2 regions of the Kitasatospora sp. NPDC087271 genome follow, and region 1 is predicted to be linked to the other one. Evidence: riboswitches for the same ligand, from Rfam matches in the RefSeq annotation. Region 1 holds a riboswitch; the other holds the start of a gene.
What was found. A riboswitch is a leader RNA that binds a small molecule or an ion and turns the genes downstream of it on or off. The one in region 1 is predicted to bind S-adenosylmethionine.
Positions count from the first base shown of each region.

Region 2: it holds a riboswitch for S-adenosylmethionine, as region 1 does, so the genes downstream of both, ACIO9K_RS25615 (aminotransferase class V-fold PLP-dependent enzyme) here and thrC (threonine synthase) in region 1, are expected to answer to the same signal.

Region 1 is NZ_JBIUYQ010000004.1:3,471-13,730, reverse strand. Features, by position in the region: gene ACIO9K_RS08850 (copper homeostasis protein CutC) at 1-232, opposite strand, end outside; gene ACIO9K_RS08845 (hypothetical protein) at 290-1,288, opposite strand; gene ACIO9K_RS08840 (PadR family transcriptional regulator) at 1,285-1,668, opposite strand; gene ACIO9K_RS08835 (hypothetical protein) at 1,801-2,157, opposite strand; gene groL (chaperonin GroEL) at 2,253-3,875, opposite strand; gene ACIO9K_RS08825 (cold-shock protein) at 4,222-4,425, opposite strand; gene ACIO9K_RS08820 (MoaD/ThiS family protein) at 5,015-5,293, opposite strand; gene thrC (threonine synthase) at 5,334-6,614, opposite strand; SAM riboswitch class I at 6,632-6,768, opposite strand; gene ACIO9K_RS08810 (glucosyl-3-phosphoglycerate synthase) at 6,940-7,917, shown strand; gene ACIO9K_RS08805 (trehalose-6-phosphate synthase) at 7,968-9,434, shown strand; gene otsB (trehalose-phosphatase) at 9,481-10,260, opposite strand, start outside.
Region 2 is NZ_JBIUYQ010000016.1:181,241-191,216, reverse strand. Features, by position in the region: gene ACIO9K_RS25640 (Rieske 2Fe-2S domain-containing protein) at 1-521, opposite strand, end outside; gene ACIO9K_RS25635 (c-type cytochrome) at 530-1,339, opposite strand; gene ACIO9K_RS25630 (heme-copper oxidase subunit III) at 1,528-2,148, opposite strand; gene ACIO9K_RS25625 (hypothetical protein) at 2,545-2,970, shown strand; gene trpD (anthranilate phosphoribosyltransferase) at 3,091-4,167, shown strand; SAM riboswitch class IV at 4,275-4,392, shown strand; gene ACIO9K_RS25615 (aminotransferase class V-fold PLP-dependent enzyme) at 4,446-5,825, shown strand; gene ACIO9K_RS25610 (Lrp/AsnC ligand binding domain-containing protein) at 5,853-6,134, opposite strand; gene ACIO9K_RS25605 (rhomboid family intramembrane serine protease) at 6,176-6,958, opposite strand; gene ACIO9K_RS25600 (hypothetical protein) at 7,160-7,423, shown strand; gene ACIO9K_RS25595 (NYN domain-containing protein) at 7,694-9,055, shown strand; gene ACIO9K_RS25590 (NlpC/P60 family protein) at 9,256-9,976, shown strand, end outside.

The sequences.
Region 1 (10,260 bases):
CCCGGGCGGCCAGTTCGTCCAGGTCGCCGGGCGCGAAGCCGTCCCGGATCCGGAGCATGACGCGCAGCGGGATGTCGACGGCGGCCCGGATCCGGGCGAAGTCCTCGACGGACGGGGTGAGCCCGTCCGCGGCCATGTCGGTGACCAGTTCGAGCCGGTCGGCGCCGCCCGACTCGGCAGCCTGGGCGTCCTGGGGCGTCAGCGCGATGACTTCGAAAATTGGTCTAGACATATCAGTAGGTTGCCACATCCGGCCGGGCCCGGCGAGCACTTCGCCCCGCCCCCCGGGTCACGCCAGGCTGCGCCCCTTCCCGGAGTCCCCGCCGAACCATCCGCCGAACCGTCCGCCGGGCCCGTCGCCGGCCCCGATCCGGCGCATCGCCACCGCGGCCGCCACCAGGAGCAGCAGCACCGGCGCCGCCATCGGCAGCACGTGCCAGAACCCGCGGCCCTCGCGCCAGATGTTGAACAGGCCCGCGAACATCGTCAGCGACAGCACCGCGACCCCGACGGCCGCCGGCAGCACCCGGCCGCGCAGCGCGGTGAAGGTCAGCAGCAGCGGCCCGATCAGCAGCGCCGCGAACCACTGCATGTCCAGCGGGAAGGTGGAGTCGCCCCAGTGCTGGAGCGCCACCAGCAGCCCGCCCCCGAGGACCGATGCCAGCGCCAGCCCGCCGGAACGCCAGGAGGCCCTGGGCAGCAACTCCGTCGGCGCCGCGGCCAGCAGCAGCGCCCCCAGCACGAACGGCATGGTGGCCACGCTGCTGTCCCCCACCCCCCAGAGGTCGAATTCCGGCGGCAGCACGACGGCCTGCGCCAGCACGAACAGCGCGGAGACGGCCTGGAGCAGCGAGATGACCCGCACCGCCGTCCAGCGCCCCGTCACGACGGCCACCGCGAGCAGCAGCGCGATCACCGGCGGCGCGATGGTCAGCGCGTACGTGGTGTACGAGGGGTCCCAGGTCAGCCGGCGGGCGGCCCGCTCCGCATCGCTCACCCACGGCACCAGCGCCGCACCGGCCAGCGCCCCGGCGACCATCGGCGCGGCCAGCGCGAGCACCCGCCCGGCCAGCGAGGAGCCGGTCAGCCCGAGCCGCACCCGCAGCCCGTACGCGGCCAGGTCGAACGCCTCACGGGCGACGGCCGAGCGGCCCGCCTCCGCCGTGGTGTCGGCGAACACCGCGGCCAGTTCCTCGCCGCGCTCCCGGCGGTAGCGGGGCGGGTAGAACTGCAACGCCGCCCGCAGCGCGGCCGAAGGCGCCCCCATCGTCGGTGTGGTCATCGTCATGCGAAGAACCCCCTCATCGTCGACTTCCCCTCCGGCTCCGGCTTGCCCTGGAGCGCCGACCAGACGTTCGCGAGACGGCGCTCCGCCTCGGTGGCGACGGCCCGCAGCCGCTCCGCCTCGGAGGCCAGCGCCTCCCGGCCGACGCTGGTCAGCGCGTAGCTGCGCCGCGCCCGCCCGTCCACGACCTCCTCCGCGGCGACCTCGATCAGCCCCTGCTGGAGCAGCCGGTCGAGGGCGCCGTACAGGGTGCCGGTGCGCATCTTGACCCGGCCCTCGGAGATGGCGGCGATCTCCTGGATGAGGGCGTAGCCGTGTCTCGGGGCGTCCGCCAGAGCGGTGAGCAGCAGCAGCGTCGGCTCCTGCATCGAGCGTTCAGTCATACGACTACATATATCGTCAACCTACCTATAGGTCCAGTACTCCCGCCGCCCGGTCCACGACGCGGACCACGAGCGGGCTGGGAACGGCCCAGGAGCGGGACAGGAGCAGGCTGGGAACGGACCACGAGCGGGCTAGGAGAGCTCCCCCACCGGCGCGACCACCGCGCCCTGCTTGCCGCACACCCAGTGCGGCTCCGGCCCCAGCTCCGGCTCCACGCCGAGCGCGTGCGGGTCCCCGTCGGCGGCGCAGGCGGTGCACAGCGGCCAGCGCCCGTACGCCTCCAGCAGCGCGTCCTGGACGTCCTGGGCGACCAGCCCGAGCACGTACCCGGTGCCGTCCGGCCACTGCTCCAGCCACCAGCGGCGGTGCGTCACGGCCTGCTCCACCAGGGAGACGACGGCGGCGTCCGCCACGTCCCGCGCGGTGAGGTCGGCCAGGATCAGCGCCCGCGCGTTGTGCAGCGCGGTCTCGATGTCGTCGGAAGCCATCTGTCCATTCTCCGGTAGAACGCCGTGTGGGCGGCCCCCCGAAGGGGACCGCCCACACGATCGGGAACCAGCCGATCCGATCGGTGCGATCAGGATCAGAAGTCCATGTCACCGCCCGGCATGCCGCCGCCGGCGGCCGCAGCGGCCTTCTCCGGCTTGTCGGCGATGACGGCCTCGGTGGTGAGGAACAGCGCCGCGATGGAGGCGGCGTTCTGCAGCGCGGAGCGGGTCACCTTGGCCGGGTCGATGATGCCCTCGGCGATCAGGTCGACGTAGGTGTTGGTGGCCGCGTTCAGGCCGTGACCGGCGGGGAGGTTGCGCACCTTCTCCACCACGACGCCACCCTCCAGGCCGGCGTTGGTCGCGATCTGCTTGATCGGGGCCTCCAGCGCGACCTTGACGATGTTGGCACCGGTGGCCTCGTCGCCCTCCAGCTCCAGCTTGTCGAAGGCGACCGAGGCCTGGAGCAGCGCGACGCCGCCACCGGCGACGATGCCCTCCTCGACGGCAGCCTTCGCGTTGCGGACGGCGTCCTCGATGCGGTGCTTGCGCTCCTTGAGCTCCACCTCGGTGGCCGCGCCGGCCTTGATGACGGCCACGCCGCCGGCCAGCTTGGCGAGGCGCTCCTGGAGCTTCTCGCGGTCGTAGTCCGAGTCGCTGTTCTCGATCTCGGCGCGGATCTGGTTCACGCGGCCGGCGACCTGCTCGCTGTCACCGCCACCGTCGACGATGGTGGTCTCGTCCTTGGTGATGACCACCTTGCGGGCGGTGCCCAGCAGGTCGATGCCGGCGTTCTCCAGCTTGAGGCCGACCTCCTCGGAGATCACGGTGCCACCGGTGAGGATGGCGATGTCGCCGAGCATGGCCTTGCGGCGGTCGCCGAAGCCCGGGGCCTTGACGGCGACGGACTTGAAGGTGCCGCGGATCTTGTTCACGACCAGGGTCGACAGGGCCTCGCCCTCGACGTCCTCGGCGATGATGACGAGCGGCTTGCCGCTCTGCATGACCTTCTCCAGCAGCGGCAGCAGGTCCTTGACCGAGCCGATCTTGGAGTTGGCGATGAGGATGTAGGGGTCCTCGAAGGTCGCCTCCATGCGCTCCAGGTCGGTCGCGAAGTAGGCGGAGATGTAGCCCTTGTCGAAGCGCATGCCCTCGGTGAGCTCGAGCTCCAGACCGAAGGTGTTGCTCTCCTCGACGGTGATGACGCCTTCCTTGCCGACCTTGTCCATGGCCTCGGCGATGAGCTCGCCGATCTGGGTGTCGGCGGCCGAGATGGAGGCGGTGGAGGCGATCTGCTCCTTGGTCTCCACGTCCTTGGCCTGGGCCAGCAGCTGGTCGGAGACGGCGGCGACGGCCTTCTCGATGCCGCGCTTCAGGGCCATCGGGTTGGCGCCGGCGGCGACGTTGCGCAGACCCTCGCGAACCAGGGCCTGGGCGAGCACGGTGGCGGTGGTGGTGCCGTCACCCGCGACGTCGTCGGTCTTCTTGGCGACCTCCTTGACGAGCTCCGCGCCGATCTTCTCGTAGGGGTCCTCGAGCTCGATCTCCTTGGCGATGGAGACACCGTCGTTGGTGATCGTGGGGGCGCCCCACTTCTTCTCCAGCACGACGTTGCGACCCTTGGGGCCGAGCGTGACCTTCACTGCGTCGGCGAGCTGGTTCATGCCACGCTCAAGGCCGCGGCGAGCTTCCTCATCAAAGGCGATGATCTTGGCCATCAGAAGTGGTCCTCCGGGACACGGTCGACTGCTCGGACCAAGGGGTGCCCGCGACGGACGGCCCTGGTGTGCGGGGGTCCTTTCCCCTACCGCTCCCGGGGGCCTCACCGACCCGGTCCGCTGTCACTCTCACGCTGTGAGTGCTAACGCCAATAATTAGCACTCGGGGTGGTCGAGTGCAAGCCCAATCGCGATCCCGCGAGCCGCCCGGGGCGCTCCCGCCGACCCGCGCAACTCCCCGCCGGGGAACGCCGACGGGCCCGTACGACGCGTGTCGCACGGGCCCGTCGAGAAGCGAGTGGTCACCAGCCGTGGGCCGCGCCGAGCTCCTGGGGTCGGAAGGGGGTCACACCGCGGCGCGGACCATGTCCGCCTGCGGGCCCTTCTGTCCCTGGGAGATCTCGAACTCGACCCGCTGGCCCTCCTCGAGGGTGCGGTAGCCGTCCATCTGGATCGCGCTGTAGTGGACGAAGACGTCCGCACCACCGTCGACCGCGATGAAGCCGTAGCCCTTCTCCGCGTTGAACCACTTGACGGTGCCCTGAGCCATTCCGAACTCCCCTAGTGCTGTGCTGGCCCTTCACGCGCCCGCAGGTCGCGGGCCCGGGTCTGGTTTGAAGGCCGGCCCGGGGAACCCCCCCTGGGCGCAGCCGTGCACGCCGCAACCCTCCGCCGGGGGTGCCTGACGGCGCCCTGTGAGCGGGTGATTACGTCGACCGCGGCTGAATGTATCCGGATCGACGCCCTCTGCAACAGGGTCAGCTGCGGGGAATTCCGGCACCGCGCCAAGGGGCAGGACGGGCCAAAGCGGGAGGAATTCGGCATTTCACGCCGGACATAGCGGACGGATTACTACAAATCCCCGCGGGAATTCTGACATCTGCCTGACATGTTTCACGGCCCAGGCACCCGACCGGTCTCAGCGGCCGGACGACCGTCCGGCGATTCGCGGGTGATTCGCGGGTGAGGATGAGGGGAAGCCCTGTTCCCAACCGAGCCACACTCTACTCCGACTTGACCCCGCCATATTCCCGCCGAAATGCGGCCGGCCGCCCGTGCGTACGGAGAACGGAATTCCGTACGCGCGGACGGCCGGTCGGACGAGCGGCTCGGGCGGGGTGCCCGGATCGGGGCGCGGCTCAGCAGCCGCCGGCCACCGCCGGGATGATCGAGACGCTGGCGCCGTCCGCGATCCCGGTCGCCAGGCCCTCGGCGAAGCGCACGTCGTCGTCGTTCACGTAGACGTTGACGAAGCGGCGCAGCTTGCCGGCGTCGTCCAGGATGCGGGCGGCGATCCCCGCGTGGTTCTTCTCCAGGTCGGCGATGACCTCGCCCAGGGTGGCGCCCTCGGCGGCCACCTCGGCGGCGCCGCCGGTGTAGGTGCGCAGGATGGTGGGGATACGGACGTTGGCGCTCATGGTTCTCCTAGCGGACAGGGCCCAGCGGGGTGGGGGGTGTTCAGGCGGACGCGAGGCCGGCGTCGTGGAAGGACGCCAGGGTCGGGCGGATGACGGCGGTCATCCCGGCCCCGGCGACGGCGTCCAGGGTCTTCAGGCCGTCGCCGGTGTTGATCGCGACGGTCTCCTTGGCCGGGTCCAGCTGGCCGGTCTCCACCAGCTTCTTCAGCACGCCGACGGTCACCCCGCCCGCGGTCTCGGCGAAGACGCCCTCGGTCCGGGCCAGCAACCGGATCGCGTCCACCACCTCGGCGTCGGTGACGTCCTCGACCGCGCCGCCGGTGCGCCGGGCGATGTCCAGCACGTACGGGCCGTCCGCCGGGTTGCCGATCGCCAGCGACTTGGCGATGGTGTCCGGCTTGACCGGGCGGATCACGTCCTGGCCGGCCTTGAACGCCGCCGACACCGGGGAGCAGCCCGCCGCCTGGGCGCCGAAGACCTTGTACGGCCGGTCCTCGACCAGGCCGAGCCTGATCAGCTCCTGCAGCCCCTTGTCGATCTTGGTCAGCTGGGAGCCGGAGGCGATCGGGATGACGATCTGCTCCGGCAGCCGCCAGCCGAGCTGCTCGCAGATCTCGTACGCCAGCGTCTTGGAGCCCTCGCCGTAGTACGGGCGCAGGTTGACGTTGACGAAGCCCCAGCCCTCGCCGGCCGGGTCGCCGATCAGCTCCGAGCAGAAGCGGTTCACGTCGTCGTAGTTGCCCTCGATGCCGACCAGCTCGCCGCCGTACACCCCGGCCATGACGACCTTGCCCTGCTCCAGGTCGTGCGGGATGAACACGCAGGACTTGAAGCCGGCCCGGGCGGCCGCCGCGCCCACCGCGCCGGCCAGGTTGCCGGTGGAGGAGCAGGAGAGCGTCGTGAAGTCGAAGGCCCGCGCGGCCTCGATGGCGCAGGCCACCACGCGGTCCTTGAACGAGTGGGTCGGGTTGCCCGAGTCGTCCTTGATGTGCAGCTGCGCGGTGAAGCCCAGCTCGCGGCCCAGGTTGTCCGCCTTGACCAGCGGGGTCCAGCCGGGGTTCAGGTTGGGCTTGGTGGCGACGTCGGCCGGGACGGGCAGCAGCGGCGCGTAGCGCCAGATCGAGCTCGGGCCGGCCTCGATCCGGCGGCGCAGCGCCTCGGCGTCCTCGCTGCCGAAGTCGTACGCGATCTCCAGCGGGCCGAAGCACTCCAGGCAGGCGAAGCTCGGACCGAGCGGGAAGCGGGTGCCGCACTCCCGACAGGACAGCGCGGTGGCGGGGCCGAGGTCCACGGATGCGGGTGCGACAGTGTCGATAGCCATGATGGCGGAGGCCTCTCTCCTCATCTTCCCCGTGGCACGGTCGCGCCACAGGCCGGAATTGGCACCTGTCCCGCCGGGGCCTGTCGACAGACAGCCGCGCGAGAAGGTTGCCGGGACGTCAACGGGCCGTTCCCTCAGTCCCTCTGGATGAGCTTGTGAAATTGTGGTGGTGCTCAACGGCGACCCCGGCGTGCAAAGGTCCGGCCGCTGTACGAAGACTGTATCCGAAGGCGTCAACCCCGAACGGGATCGTCCGCCACGCGAGATGGCGCGTCCCACCGACCCCGCCGAGGAGAGTCCCGTGCCCGCCGAACCGACCCCCGCGCTGCTCCCGCAGGCGGCGTCCTGGCTGCGCCGCCGCTCGTGGAGCGCGGTCGACCGGCCGGTGCACTCCCTGCTGGAGGCCAAGCGCCGGACCGGCCACACGGTCAGCGTGGTGCTGCCCGCGCTGGACGAGGAGGCCACCGTCGGCGACATCGTCCGCACCATCCGCCGCGAGCTGATGGAGCGCCTCCCGCTGGTCGACGAACTCGTCGTGGTCGACTCCGGCTCGGCCGACGCCACCGCCGCCGTCGCGGCCCGGGCCGGCGCCCGGGTGGAGTACCGCGACGCGATCCTGCCCCGGCTGCCCGCCGTCCCCGGCAAGGGCGAGGTGCTCTGGCGCTCGCTGCTGGTCACCCGCGGCGACATCGTCTGCTTCGTCGACGCCGACCTGCGCGAGTTCGACCCGGCCTTCGTCTCCGGCATCCTCGGCCCGCTGCTGACCGAACCGGACATCCAGCTGGTCAAGGCCATGTACGACCGGCCGCTGGAGACCGAGGGCGCGGTGGTCCCGGCCGGCGGCGGCCGGGTCACCGAACTGGTCGCCCGCCCGCTGCTCAACCTGCACTGGCCGGAACTCGCCGGTTTCGTCCAGCCGCTCGGCGGCGAGTACGCGGCCCGCCGCGCGCTGCTCGAACGGCTCCCCTTCCCCACCGGCTACGGCGTCGAACTCGGCCTGCTGGTCGACGCGCTGGAGACGGTCGGGCTGGACGCCCTGGCCCAGGTGGACGTCGGCGTCCGGCACCACCGGCACCAGGACGGCCAGGCCCTCGGCCGGATGGCCGCCACCATCTACCGCACCGCCCTCGAACGCCTCGACCGCACCCACCGGCTGAAGGCCTCGGCCGACCTGGTCCACCCGCTGCTGACCCAGTTCACCCGCGACCCGCAGAGCCGGGAGTTCACCGCCCACACCCACCCGGTGACCGCCCTGGAACGCCCGCCCATGCACACCGTGCCCGAGTACGCGACCCGACACTGAACACCCACCGAAAGGGTTTGCCGCTCCGGAGCCCCGGCAACGTACCAACCATGGGCGATCTCACGACCGAACGTTCGAGTGCGACCGGCACCGCCCCCGTCCTGGTGGCCTCCAATCGGGGACCGGTGTCGTTCAGCACCGCGGACGACGGCACGCTGACCCTCCGCCGCGGCGGCGGAGGCCTGGTCTCCGGCCTCTCCGCCATCGACGACCCCGACGCCGTCTGGGTCTGCGCCGCCCTCGGCGCGGCCGACCGGCAGGCCGCCAGAGGGGCCCCGGACGGCCGCCTCGACCTCGCCGGGCACGACGTGGGCGGCCAGGCCGTCCGCATGCTGGACATCGATCCCGACACCTTCGCCCGCGCCTACAACGGCGTCGCCAACTCCACCCTCTGGTTCGTCCACCACCTGCTCTACGCCACCCCCACCGCCCCCGCCTTCGACGCCGGGTTCCGCACCGAGTGGGCCGCCTACCGCGCCTACAACGCCGCCTTCGCCGAGGCGCTGGCCGCCGAGGCCGCCCCCGGGGCCGCCGTGCTGGTCCAGGACTACCACCTCTCGCTGACCCCTGCCCTGCTCCGCGCCGCCCGCCCCGACCTGCGGATCGGCCACTTCTCGCACACCCCGTGGGCCCCGCCCGAGTACTTCCGGCTGCTGCCCGACGACGTCGCCGAGGCCGTCCTCACCGGCATCCTGGGCGCCGACCGGGCCGGCTTCCTGACCCGCCGCTGGGCGCTGGCCTTCGCCGACTGCTGCGCCGACCTGCTCGGTGCCGAGGTCGACCGGGACGCCATGACCGTCACCCACGCCGGCCGCACCACCCGGCTCGGCGTGCACGCGCTCGGCGCCGACGCCGACTTCCTGCGCGAGCGCTCCCACCGCCCGGACGTCGACGAACGCCTCGCCGCCCTCCGCGAGGCCGTCGGCGGGCGGCGCACCATCGTCCGGGTCGACCGCACCGAGCTGAGCAAGAACATCGTCCGCGGCCTCCAGGCCTACCGGCACCTGCTGCGCACCCGCCCCGAATGGCACGACCGGGTGGTGCACATCGCCTTCGCCTACCCCTCGCGCACCGACCTCGCCGAGTACCGCGCCTACACCGCGCAGGTCCAACGGCTCGCCGAGGACATCAACGCCGAGTTCGCCACCCCCGCCTGGCAGCCGCTGATCCTGCACGTCGACGACGACTTCCCGCGTTCCCTGGCCGCCTACCGGCTCGCCGACGTGGCCCTGGTCAACCCGATCCGGGACGGCATGAACCTGGTCGCCAAGGAGGTTCCGGTGGTGTCCGACCACGGCTGCGCCCTGGTGCTCTCCCGCGAGGCCGGCGCGCACGCCGAACTCGCCGAGGACGCGCTCACCGTCAACCCGTACGACGTCATCGCCACCGCCGACGCCCTGCACGCCGGCCTCACCATGCCCGATGGGGAGCGCGCCGACCGCACCAAGCGCCTCGCGGCGGCGGCCACCGCGCTGCCCCCGCAGCAGTGGTTCCTCGACCAGCTCAACGCGCTGTGAACCGGCTCAACGCGCTCTGAGCCCGCTCAACGCGCTGCCGTCCGGCTCAGACCGCGCCGACGGCCGCGCCCAGCGCCGCGAGCAGTTCCACCACGCCGGCCGGGCCCGGGACCACCAGGTCGGCCCGGTCGGCGAGTTCGCGCACCGGCGCGTCCCCCACCGCGCCGCTGCACACCAGCAGCCCCGCCACCCCCTCGCCGCGCAGCTTCTCCACCGCCGCGAAGGCCGCCACGTCCCCCAGGTCGTCCCCCGCGTACAGCACCGAACCTGCCCCGCGCTCGCGCAGGAAACCGGTCAGCGCCGCGCCCTTGTCCACCCCCGGCGGCCGCAGCTCCAGCACCAGCCGCCCGGGCTCCACCACCAGCCCGTGCCCGGCCGCCAGCTCGCCGACCGGCGCCCGCAGCAGCTCCAGCGCCTCCTCGGGCGCCGCCGTGCGCCGGGTGTGCACCGCCAGCGAGCGACCCTTGTCCTCCAGCCACGTCCCCTCGGGCGCCCCCGCCGCCGCCAGCAGGCCAGGCAGCGCCGCCCGCGCCCCGGCCACCCCGGGGTGCACCGGCGGCGCGGTCACCTCGCCGCCCTCCCAGCGCTCGGCGCCGTAGTGCCCCAGCACCACGACCCCGGGCAGCCCGTCCAGGCCGCCGTACTCCGCCGCCAGCGCGGCCGGCCGACCCGTCACCACCACCACGGCCCGCACCGCCGGCACCAGCGCCCGCAGCGCGGCCGCCGCCCCCGGATGTGCCCGCGCCCGATCGGGATCCGCCACGATCGGCGCCAGCGTCCCGTCGAAGTCCAGCGCGATCACCGCCTCGCCCGGCGCCGCCAGGAT
Region 2 (9,976 bases), on a different contig from region 1:
AGGACCACGCCGGAGAGCGGGACCAGCGCCATGGAGCCGATGAGGGTGTTGCGGATCATCTTGCGGCGGCCGAAACCGGACTCGGCGGCACCGGTCTTGAACTGCTCGATGACGTCCGCGCGGACCTCGTCGTCAGCCTCGATCGGGTGGCGCTCGGCCGGCAGCTCGACGTCCGACATCAGCGTGCGGGCCCAGTGGACCGCACCCGCGCCGATCATGAACAGCGCGACGCCCAGGGTCAGGCCGAGCGCGAAGTTCAGCGCGCTGACGTGACCGAGCGGGAAGATGTAGACGATCTTGTCCGGGTCGATGGCCACGTACGAGGCGATGAAGCCGATGGTGGCGAGCATCGAGACCACGAACATCAGCGAGACCTGGCGCTCGGCCCGCTGGGCGGCCCGCTCGTCGATGTCGGTGCGGCGGGGCTCGTGGGCCGGCAGGCCCGGGTCGGCGAACGGGTCGCCGTGCGCGGCGACGTCACCGGCGGAGCCGTGCGACTCCGGCAGCTTCTCTTCTGACATGTCGTGGCTCATGACTTCTTGGCCTTGGTGGTGTGGGCGGCGACCCAGATCGCGACCGCGATGAGCGTGCCGAGACCGAAGATCCAGCCGAACAGACCCTCGGTCACCGGACCGAGGCTGCCGAGCGTGAGACCACCGGGGTTGGGCTCATCGGAGGTGGTGTGGCGGACGAAGGCCACGATCTGCTTCTTCTGCTCCTCGGGCATGGTGGTGTCCGGGAACGACGGCATGTTCTGCGGGCCGGTCTGCATGGCCTCGTAGATGTGCTTGGCGTCCACGCCCTCCAGCGACGGGGCGTACTTGCCCTTGGTCAGGGCACCGCCCTGGCCGGCGAAGTTGTGGCACTGGGCGCAGTTGGTGCGGAACAGCTCGCCACCCGCGGAGATGTCATCCGGGTTGGTCGAGGTGTACTGCTCCGGGGTCGGCGTCACCGGGCCGGGGCCGAGCGAGGCGACGAAGGCGGCGAGCTGGTCGATCTCCGCCTGCGAGTAGATGTTCTTCTTGCGCGGCACCTGGGCGCCGGGCTGCTGGGCCGGCATGCGGCCGGTACCGACCTGGAAGTCGACGGAGGCGGAGCCGACGCCGACCAGGCTCGGACCGTCGCTGCTGCCCTGGCCGTTCAGGCCGTGGCACGAGGAGCAGCCCACGGCGAAGAGCTTCTTGCCCTCATCGATCGCGAGCGACTGCGCGGCGACGTCGGCCTGCGCCTTGTCGGCGGGCGCGAACGCGGCGTACAGCCCCCCGGTTGCCGCCAGGGCGAGAAGTAGGACGACCAGCGCCGCCAATGGGTGGCGCCGTCGTGCGGAGAGCTTTTTCACGGAATAACCCCGGTGTCAGGATCTGGTCGACTGGTGGGTGCACCCGGCGGCCGGTCTGGCCGGCACGAGGCTGCCTGTCTAGGGCTGCGCGCGCGGTCGGTCGGTGGGAGCGTCGCCCACCGGCAGAATCGGCCCGACGCCGGTGAGGGCGGGGACCGAAGCCGGTGGCCAGCGACCTGATCAGCTGGTTACTTGATCAGGTAGATGGTCGCGAACAGGCCGATCCACACGACGTCGACGAAGTGCCAGTAGTACGACACGACGATCGCGGCGGTGGCCTGCTCGTGCGTGAAGCGCTTGGCTGCGTACGTCCGTCCCAGGACCAGCAGGAAGGCGATCAGACCACCCGTCACGTGCAGACCGTGGAAGCCGGTGGTCAGGTAGAACACCGTGCCGTACGGGTCGGAGGACAGCGAGAGGCCGTCCTTCTTGACCAGCTCGGTGTACTCGAAGATCTGGCCGCCGATGAAGATCGCGCCCATCACGAAGGTGATGACGAACCACGAGCGGAGCTTCTTCACGTCCCCGCGCTCGGCAGCGAACACGCCGAGCTGGCAGGTCAGCGAGGAGAGCACCAGGATCGTGGTGTTGACCGAGGAGAAGGGCACGTTGAGGGCGTGCGCCTTCTCGGTCCAGAACTCGGCTCCCTTGACGGAGCGGAGCGTGAAGTACATCGCGAAGAGGGCCGCGAAGAACATCAACTCGGAACTGAGCCAGACGATCGTTCCGACGCTGACCATGTTCGGCCGGTTGACCGATCCGTGCGCGTGCCCGGTTTCTACTGCTGTTGCTGTCGCCACGACGGACATTATGTCGGTCCCTTATTCCGTCTTCACGCCGGGGGGTGTCCCTCGGAGTGTCCGGTGCGTGCGGTATGCCCCCCTGGAGGGCGGTGGGGGGTCCCAATGGCGGCTGAGCAGCGGCGTGTCCCTTTTCTGACGGTTCCTCGAAGGGGCCCGCGACCCCGTTGCCCAGCGCGTCGTTGCACGCTTGGCGGAGCCTCCGGGGGTAATGCGCGGGCCCCTTGTCGGCCGTACGGGTGGTCTGGACGGGTCCGGGTGACGGGCCGTCCTCCGGGCGGGTGAGTCGCGGGCGCGGCGGCTTGAGGGGGGAAGGTCCGCGAGGGGGACTCGGCGACGGGTGATCGGGAGTAGCATCCGGATCAGGCGAACGTGGTCCGGATCACACTTGAGGGAGCAGGGCCCATGGCGTACACGACCGACGAGACGCTCACCGTCCTCGTCTACAGCGATGACCGCAACACCCGCGAGCAGGTGCTGACGGCACTCGGCCGCCGGCCCGTCGAGGACCTTCCGGAACTGTCCTACCTGGAGTGCGCGACCACCCCCGCGGTGCTGAAGGCACTGGAGAAGGGCGGCGTGGACCTCTGCATCCTGGACGGCGAGGCGGTGCCGGCCGGCGGGCTCGGGCTCGGCCGCCAGCTCAAGGACGAGATCTACGGCTGCCCGCCGGTGCTGGTGCTGATCGGCCGGCCGCAGGACTCCTGGCTGGCCGCCTGGAGCCGGGCCGACGCCGCGATCTCGCGCCCGGTGGACCCGGTGGCGCTGGCCGAGGCGGTCGCCACCCTGCTGCGGGCGCGGCTGGCCAAGCGGGCGCCCGTCAGCCGCTGAGCGGTGCCGTCTCAGGACCAGAGAAGACGCCGCCGCGGGAACCCCGCCGGTCGATAGGCTGACTCCATCCGTACGGACGTCCCCCCGACGCGGGGAACCCGACAACAGCTGGAGTCAGCCATGGTGAACGTGAGCCCTGCGAACGGTGGTACCGCACCCGCGCAGGTGGTCCGCACCTGGCCGGACGTCCTGGCGGCGCTGTTGAAGGGGGAGGACCTCGACCGCTCGGCCACCGCGTGGGCGATGGACCGGATCATGAGCGGCGAGGCGTCCCCCGTCCAGGTGGCCGGGTTCATGGTGGCGCTGCGGGCCAAGGGCGAGACGGTCGACGAGATCACCGGCCTGGTGGACGCGATGTACGCGCACGCCGAGCCGCTGGACATCCCCGGCCCGGCCGTGGACATCGTCGGCACCGGCGGCGACCGGGCCAAGACCGTCAACATCTCCACCATGTCGGCGATCGTCGCGGCCGCGGCCGGCGCCAAGGTGGTCAAGCACGGCAACCGGGCCTCCTCCTCGGCCAGCGGCTCCTCGGACGTGCTGGAGAAGCTCGGCGTCCGCCTCGACCTGTCGGCCCGGCGGGTCGCCGAGATCGCCGAGGAGGTCGGGCTGACCTTCTGCTTCGCGGCCAAGTTCCACCCGTCGATGCGGCACGCCGCCACCGCCCGGCGCGACCTCGGGGTACCGACCGCGTTCAACATCCTCGGCCCGCTGACCAACCCGGCCAAGGTCACCTCGCACGCGATCGGCTGCTTCGACACCCGGCTCGCCGGACTGATCGCCGGCGTGCTCGCCCGGCGCGGCTCGACCGGCCTGGTCTTCCGGGGCGACGACGGCCTGGACGAGCTGACCATCACCACCACCTCGCAGGTGTGGATCGTGCGGGACGGGACCGTCACCGAGACCGCCTTCGACCCGCGGGACGTCGGCGTCGAGCTGGTCGGCATCGAGGCGCTGCGCGGGGCGGACCCCTCGTACAACGCCGAGGTCGCGCGGCGGCTGCTGGCCGGCGAGCGCGGGGCGGTGAGGGACGCCGTCCTGATGAACACGGCGGCGGCGCTGGTCGCGCTCGACCTGGGTGAGGCTCCGCTCACCGAACAGCTCGCGGCGGGCATGGCGCGGGCGGAGCGGGCCATCGACTCGGGCGCGGCGCAGGAGCTGCTGCGGCGTTGGTCGGAGGCCACCAGCCGGGTGTGAGGCGGTACTTGGGAGCCCGTGCCGGAACGCCGGCGCGGGCTCCTCGGCTGTCCGGATGGTGGATGCCTGTTTGACCACTCGCTGGGCGCGACCTAGAGTCTTGGCCAGGTCATGAGTGACAGCGTCAAGCCCCAGCTTGCTGTCCGGCAACCCTCCGTCCGTGGCGGGGTGCCCTGGGTGAGGACCGGGTCGCTCGGCGAATCGTCCGTGCGGCAAGCGCGGACGCCCGACGACTTAGCACTCCCGGGGTCCCACACCCCCAGAAGGAGTGCATCCTCATGTCGATCGCCACCGAAATCTGCGCCCCCCTCGCCGTCCTCGGCCACGACGTCCAGGTCCCGCTCGCCAGCGGCGAGAAGGTCGGGTACGCGGCCCTCGACTACGCGGCCAGCTCCCCGGCGCTCCAGCGGGTCTGGGACGACGTCTCCGCCTACGCCCCCTACTACGGCAGCGTGCACCGCGGCGCCGGGTACCTCTCCCAGCTGTCCACCGACCTGTTCGAGCAGAGCCGCCGCACCGTCGCCGAGTTCCTCGACCTGCGCGAGGGCGACCAGGTGGTCTTCACCCGGGCCACCACCGACTCGCTGAACCTGCTCGCCTCGGCCGTCCCGGCCGGGACCCGGGTGTTCGCCTTCGAGACCGAGCACCACGCCTCGCTGCTGCCCTGGGCGCACGCCGGGCTCGACGTCCACTACCTGCGCGCGCCGCGCTCGCACGCCGAGGCGGTCGCCGCCCTGGACGCCGCGCTCGCCGAGGCGCCCGAGGGCCCCAAGCTGCTCTGCGTCACCGGAGCCTCCAACGTGACCGGCGAGCTGTGGCCGGTCGCCGAGCTGACCGGGACCGCGCACCGGCACGGCGCCCGGGTGGTGCTGGACGCCGCCCAGCTGGCCCCGCACCACCGGGTCTCGGTGCGCGAGCTGGACGTCGACTGGATCGCCTTCTCCGGCCACAAGATCTACGCGCCCTTCGGCGCCGGCGTGCTGGCCGGCCGGGCGGACTGGCTGGACGCGGCCGACCCGTACCTGGCCGGCGGCGGGGCGACCCGGACGGTGGCCCGGGAGAGCGACGGCTCGGTGGCCGTCCAGTGGCACTCCGGTCCGGCCCGGCACGAGGCCGGCTCGCCGAACGTCATCGGCGCCTACGCGATCGCCTCGGCCTGCCGGGCGCTGAGCGAGGCGGGCTTCGACGCGCTGGAGGCCCGGGAGCGGCAGCTGATCGCCCGGCTGACCGCCGGGCTGGCGGAGATCCCGCAGGTCAAGGTGCTGACCCTGTTCGGCGCCGAGGCGGCCCGGGTGGGCGTGCTGTCCTTCGTCGTCCAGGGCTGGAACAGCTCGCACTTCTCGGCCGCGCTGTCCGCCGAGTACGGCATCGGGGTCCGCGACGGCCTGTTCTGCGCGCACCCGCTGCTGCGCACCCTGCTCGGGGACGAAGAGGTCTCCCCCTCCGAGTGCGGGGCGCCCGAGCCGTCGCTGCCCGGCGAGCGCAGCCTGAACGCGATCCGGGTGAGCTTCGGGGCCGGGACCCCGGACGAGCACGTCGACCGCTTCCTGACCGCCGTGCGCGAGCTGGTCACGGACGGTGCCGCGTGGAACTACCGCAACGAGGGCGGGCGCTGCGTCGCCACCGTGCAGGTCGACCGGGGGCGTCAGCAGGGCTGAGGGGCCCGGTCGGCGGGGCCGAGGGGCCTACTCGTCCAGGCCGAGGGCGAAGGCGGCCTCGAGGTCGTGCTGGGAGTAGGTGCGGAAGGCGATCTGGGTCTCGGTGTGGGCCACGCCCGGGACCTTGTTCAGCCGGCCCGGGATGACCGCGGCCAGATCGTCGTGCCGGCGCACCCGGACCATCGCCACCAGGTCGTAGCCGCCGGTCACCGAGTACACCTCGCTGACGCCCTCGATGGCCGCGATGGCTTCGGCGATCTCCGGGATGCGGTCGACACTGGTCTTGATCAGGACGATGGCGGTGATCACTGTTCGGGCTCCTTTGTGGGGTGCCGCCAGCGTATCGGGCGTCAGCCGGGTCGTCTCGGGGGGTGGCTGACCGCCGTGCAGGCGTAGAGGAAGCCCGCCGAGAAGCCGATCACGTGAACCAGATAGGCCACCCCGGGCCCGGCCGAGTGGACCGACCACCACTGCAGGGCGAACCAGAGGCCGAGCACCAGCCAGGCCGGGAAGCGCAGCGGCAGGAACAGCAGCAGCGGGACGAGCGTCGTCACCCGGGCGCGCGGATGGAAGCGCAGGTAGGCGCCGAGGACGGCGGAGATCGCGCCGGAGGCGCCGATCAGCACCCGGGTGGAGCCCGGGGAGTGCGCCTCGGCGAGGGCGAAGCCGTACGTGGCCAGGCTGCCGGCGGCCAGGTAGAAGACGGCGAACCGGGCCCGGCCCAGCCGCCGTTCGACGGTGGGGCCGAAGACGTGGAGGAAGAGCAGGTTGCCCAGCAGGTGCAGCCAGCCGGCGTGCACGAAGAGCCCGGTGAGGACGGACAGCGCCGGGTGCTTGCCCGGGGTGGGCGCGGCCGGGCAGCCCGGGGCCGGGTCGGGGGCCTGGGCCAGCTGCTCGGCGGTCAGCGGGCGGCCGGCCAGCACCTCGGCGGGGATGACGCCCCAGCGCTGCTCGTACCGCTGCTCCGCGCAGAGCCGGGACTGGCCGGTGCCGTACAGCGGGTTGAGCCCGGCGGCCGGGCCCAGCAGGAACACCAGGGTGTTGACCGCGATCAGGGCGTAGGTGACCGCCGGGGCGGGCACGGACGGGTGCTCGCCCCGCGCGTCGGTGTGCCCGGGGGCCGTCAGTGCCATGCGGCCAAGCATCCCTCCGTGTCGGGCGTGTGACACGGCCTTGTACGGCAGGTGGACTAGCCCGCTCGTTCTCCTGACTGGTGGCCGGGATGGTTGCCTCAGGCAATAGGCTTGGGGCGGGCAATCCCGCCTCCCGCCGCCGACGCCGGGGCTCCGGGGGGAGCGCCTAGCCCACCCAGGGACCACCCGAGAGGACCCCCGATGACCGTCCCCGCCCTGACCGCCGAGACGCGCTGGCGCTGCACCCTGTGCGGAAACCTCACCCGCTTCGACGTGACCCGCACTGCGCGGGTCACCGAGTTCCTGCACTTCGACCTGGCCGGCGAGTCCAAGGTCGAGGAGACCGAGGTGCTGAGCGAGACGATCGAGTCGGTGCGCTGCCGCTGGTGCAACGCCGTGGACCAGGTCGAGCTGGTGGCCCGTCCGGGTGCCGAGAACGCGGAGGCCTCCGCCGAGCAGGGCTGACGCCCGACGGCGCGGGGGGCGGGTGCGCGGCGCGCCTGCCCGCCGTGCTGGGACAATACAGACAGGACGCACGGAGCGTGACGACAGGGCGGCGGCCGCGGGCCGTGACCCCGTAGGACCAGGATCGGAGCCGAGGACGTGGTGGACGCAGCGAGGGAGCCCGCCGAAGCGCAGGGGCTTCAGCCCGCTGCGGCCGTGCAGGCGCGGGCCGCCGACGCGGCTCCGTCCGAGCCTGCGGCCGTCGGCGGGGCGGCGGGTCCCGATGAGTCGGTGGGCCCCGGCGGGGCGGCGGGCTCCGGCGAGGTGGCGCCGGAGCGTGGTGCCGAGAAGCTGGACCGGCCGCTGCCCGAGGGCGTGCGCCGGCGCGTGGTCGGCCTGGCCTCGGACGCGCTCGGCGGGCTGCCGCCCGGCGAGCTGCCGCAGAGCCTGCGCCAGTACGTCAAGTTCACCCCGGCCCGGCGGGCCAAGTACGCGGCCACGGCGCTGGCCGCGGCGCTGGAGTCGGAGCCGGCGTTCCGGGTGCGGATAGCGGAGCGGCTGAGGCTGGGCCAGCCGGACCTGGTGAAGGCGTTGGAGTCGGGCAGCGTTCCGGGCGCCGCCGATCCGATGGACGTCGCGGCCGCCGCCTACCTGGTGCGGTCGGCCGGTTGGAGCCGGCTGGTGGCCGAGGCCGGGGAGGAGGCCGAGCGGGCCGGCGCCGAGGGCGCGGCCGCCGAGGCCACCCGGCTGGCGGAGAAGTTGCAGGCGGAGCTCGCCGAGCTGCGGTCCGCCGCCCGGGCGGACCTGGAGCGGCAGCGCGCGGAGTCCGAGGGCGTCCGCCGGGAGGCCGAGTCGCTGCGGAAGAAGGTGCGCTCGCTGGAGAGCGACACCCGCCGGGCGCAGGCCGAGACCAGGCGGCTGACCGCCGAGCTGGAGGCCGCGAGGGCGCAGGCGGCCGCCGAGCGTGGCGCCGCGGAGTCCGAGGCGCGGCGGCTGCGGCACCGGGTCGGCGAGCTGGAGACGGCGGCCGAGCAGGGCCGCCGGTCGGCCCGCGAGGGCCGCAGCGTCGAGGACATGCGGCTGCGGCTGCTGCTGGACACGGTGCTGCAGTCGGCGCAGGGGCTCCAGCGGGAGCTGGCGCTGCCGGTCTCCCAGATCCGGCCGGGGGACCTGGTGGAGGCGGTGGTGCCGGGTGCGGCCTCGCCGCACGACGTGGCCCGGCGCGGTCTGGCCGACGACGATCCGGCGCTGCTGGACCAACTGCTGGCGATCCCGCAGGTGCACCTGGTGGTGGACGGCTACAACGTGACCAAGACGGGCTACCCGACGCTGCCGCTGGAGCAGCAGCGGATCCGGCTGCTGGGCGGGCTGGCGATGCTGGCCCAGCGCACGCAGGCGGAGGTCACCTGCGTGTTCGACGGGCAGGACCTGGACGTTCCGGTGATCATGGCGCCACCGCGCGGGGTGCGGGTGCGGTTCAGCCGGACCGGCGAGACCGCGGACGAGCTGATCCGCCGTCTGGTGCGGGCCGAGCCGCAGGGCCGTCCGGTGGTGGTGGTGTCCACCGACCGGGAGGTCGCGGAGGGCGTGCGGAAGGCCGGCGCGCGCCCCGTGGCTTCCGTTCTGCTGCTGAACCGGCTGGCGCGGCCCTGAGGGCTGCCGCGGCGGGATGACGCCTGGTCAGCGCCCGGTTTGCGGTGGTGTGCACATCCAGTGAAGCCTGCGGGGGAAGTGGAGTTCACGCCTTCGGGGGAGTGGCAAAACCCGTGGATCTTCCCTAGGGTGTGGCGTCAAACCTATTTTCCGGATTCTCACCTGATCGGGTGAGGCCGATGGAAGAAGGAGCAATTCCCTTGGCCTCCCACCGCCGTCCCAAGCAGCCGAGCCGCGCCCGGGTCTCCGTGCTCACCGCTGCCGCGGCGACCGCGGTCGCCCTCTCCGCGCAGGTCGCCGCGCACGCCGCGCCCCAGCCGAGCAAGAGCGACGTCAAGGCGCAGATCGACCAGCTCCAGCAGGACCAGGAGCAGGCGGCGGAGAAGTACAACGGCGCCAAGGAGCGGGCCGACCAGCTCCGCAAGCAGTCCGACCAGCTGCAGGACAAGGTGGCCCGCAGCCAGGACGAGATGACCCAGCTGCAGACCGGCCTGGCCGGCGTGGCGGGCGAGCAGTACCGCACCGGCGGCATCGACCCGTCCGTCCAGCTGATGCTCTCCTCGGACCCGTCGGGCTACCTGGAGAAGGCGTCCAGCGCCCAGCAGGCAAGCGCCAGCGAGTCCGAGGCGCTCAAGGGCCTGCTGGACCAGCAGCGTCGGCTGGACCAGGAGAAGTCCGAGGCCGCCGCCGTCCTGGCCTCGCTCGACTCCACCACCAAGGACCTGAACCAGGCCAAGACGGACGTCAACCAGAAGCTGAAGGCCGCGCAGGACCTGCTGAACTCGCTCAGCGCCTCCGACCGCGCCGCGCTGCGGGCCCAGCAGCAGCAGGACGACCGCGCCTCGCGCGGCAGCGACCGTGCCGACCTCGGCAGCCTCCCGCAGGCCGGCGGCTACGCGGGCGTGGCCGTCGCCAAGGCGA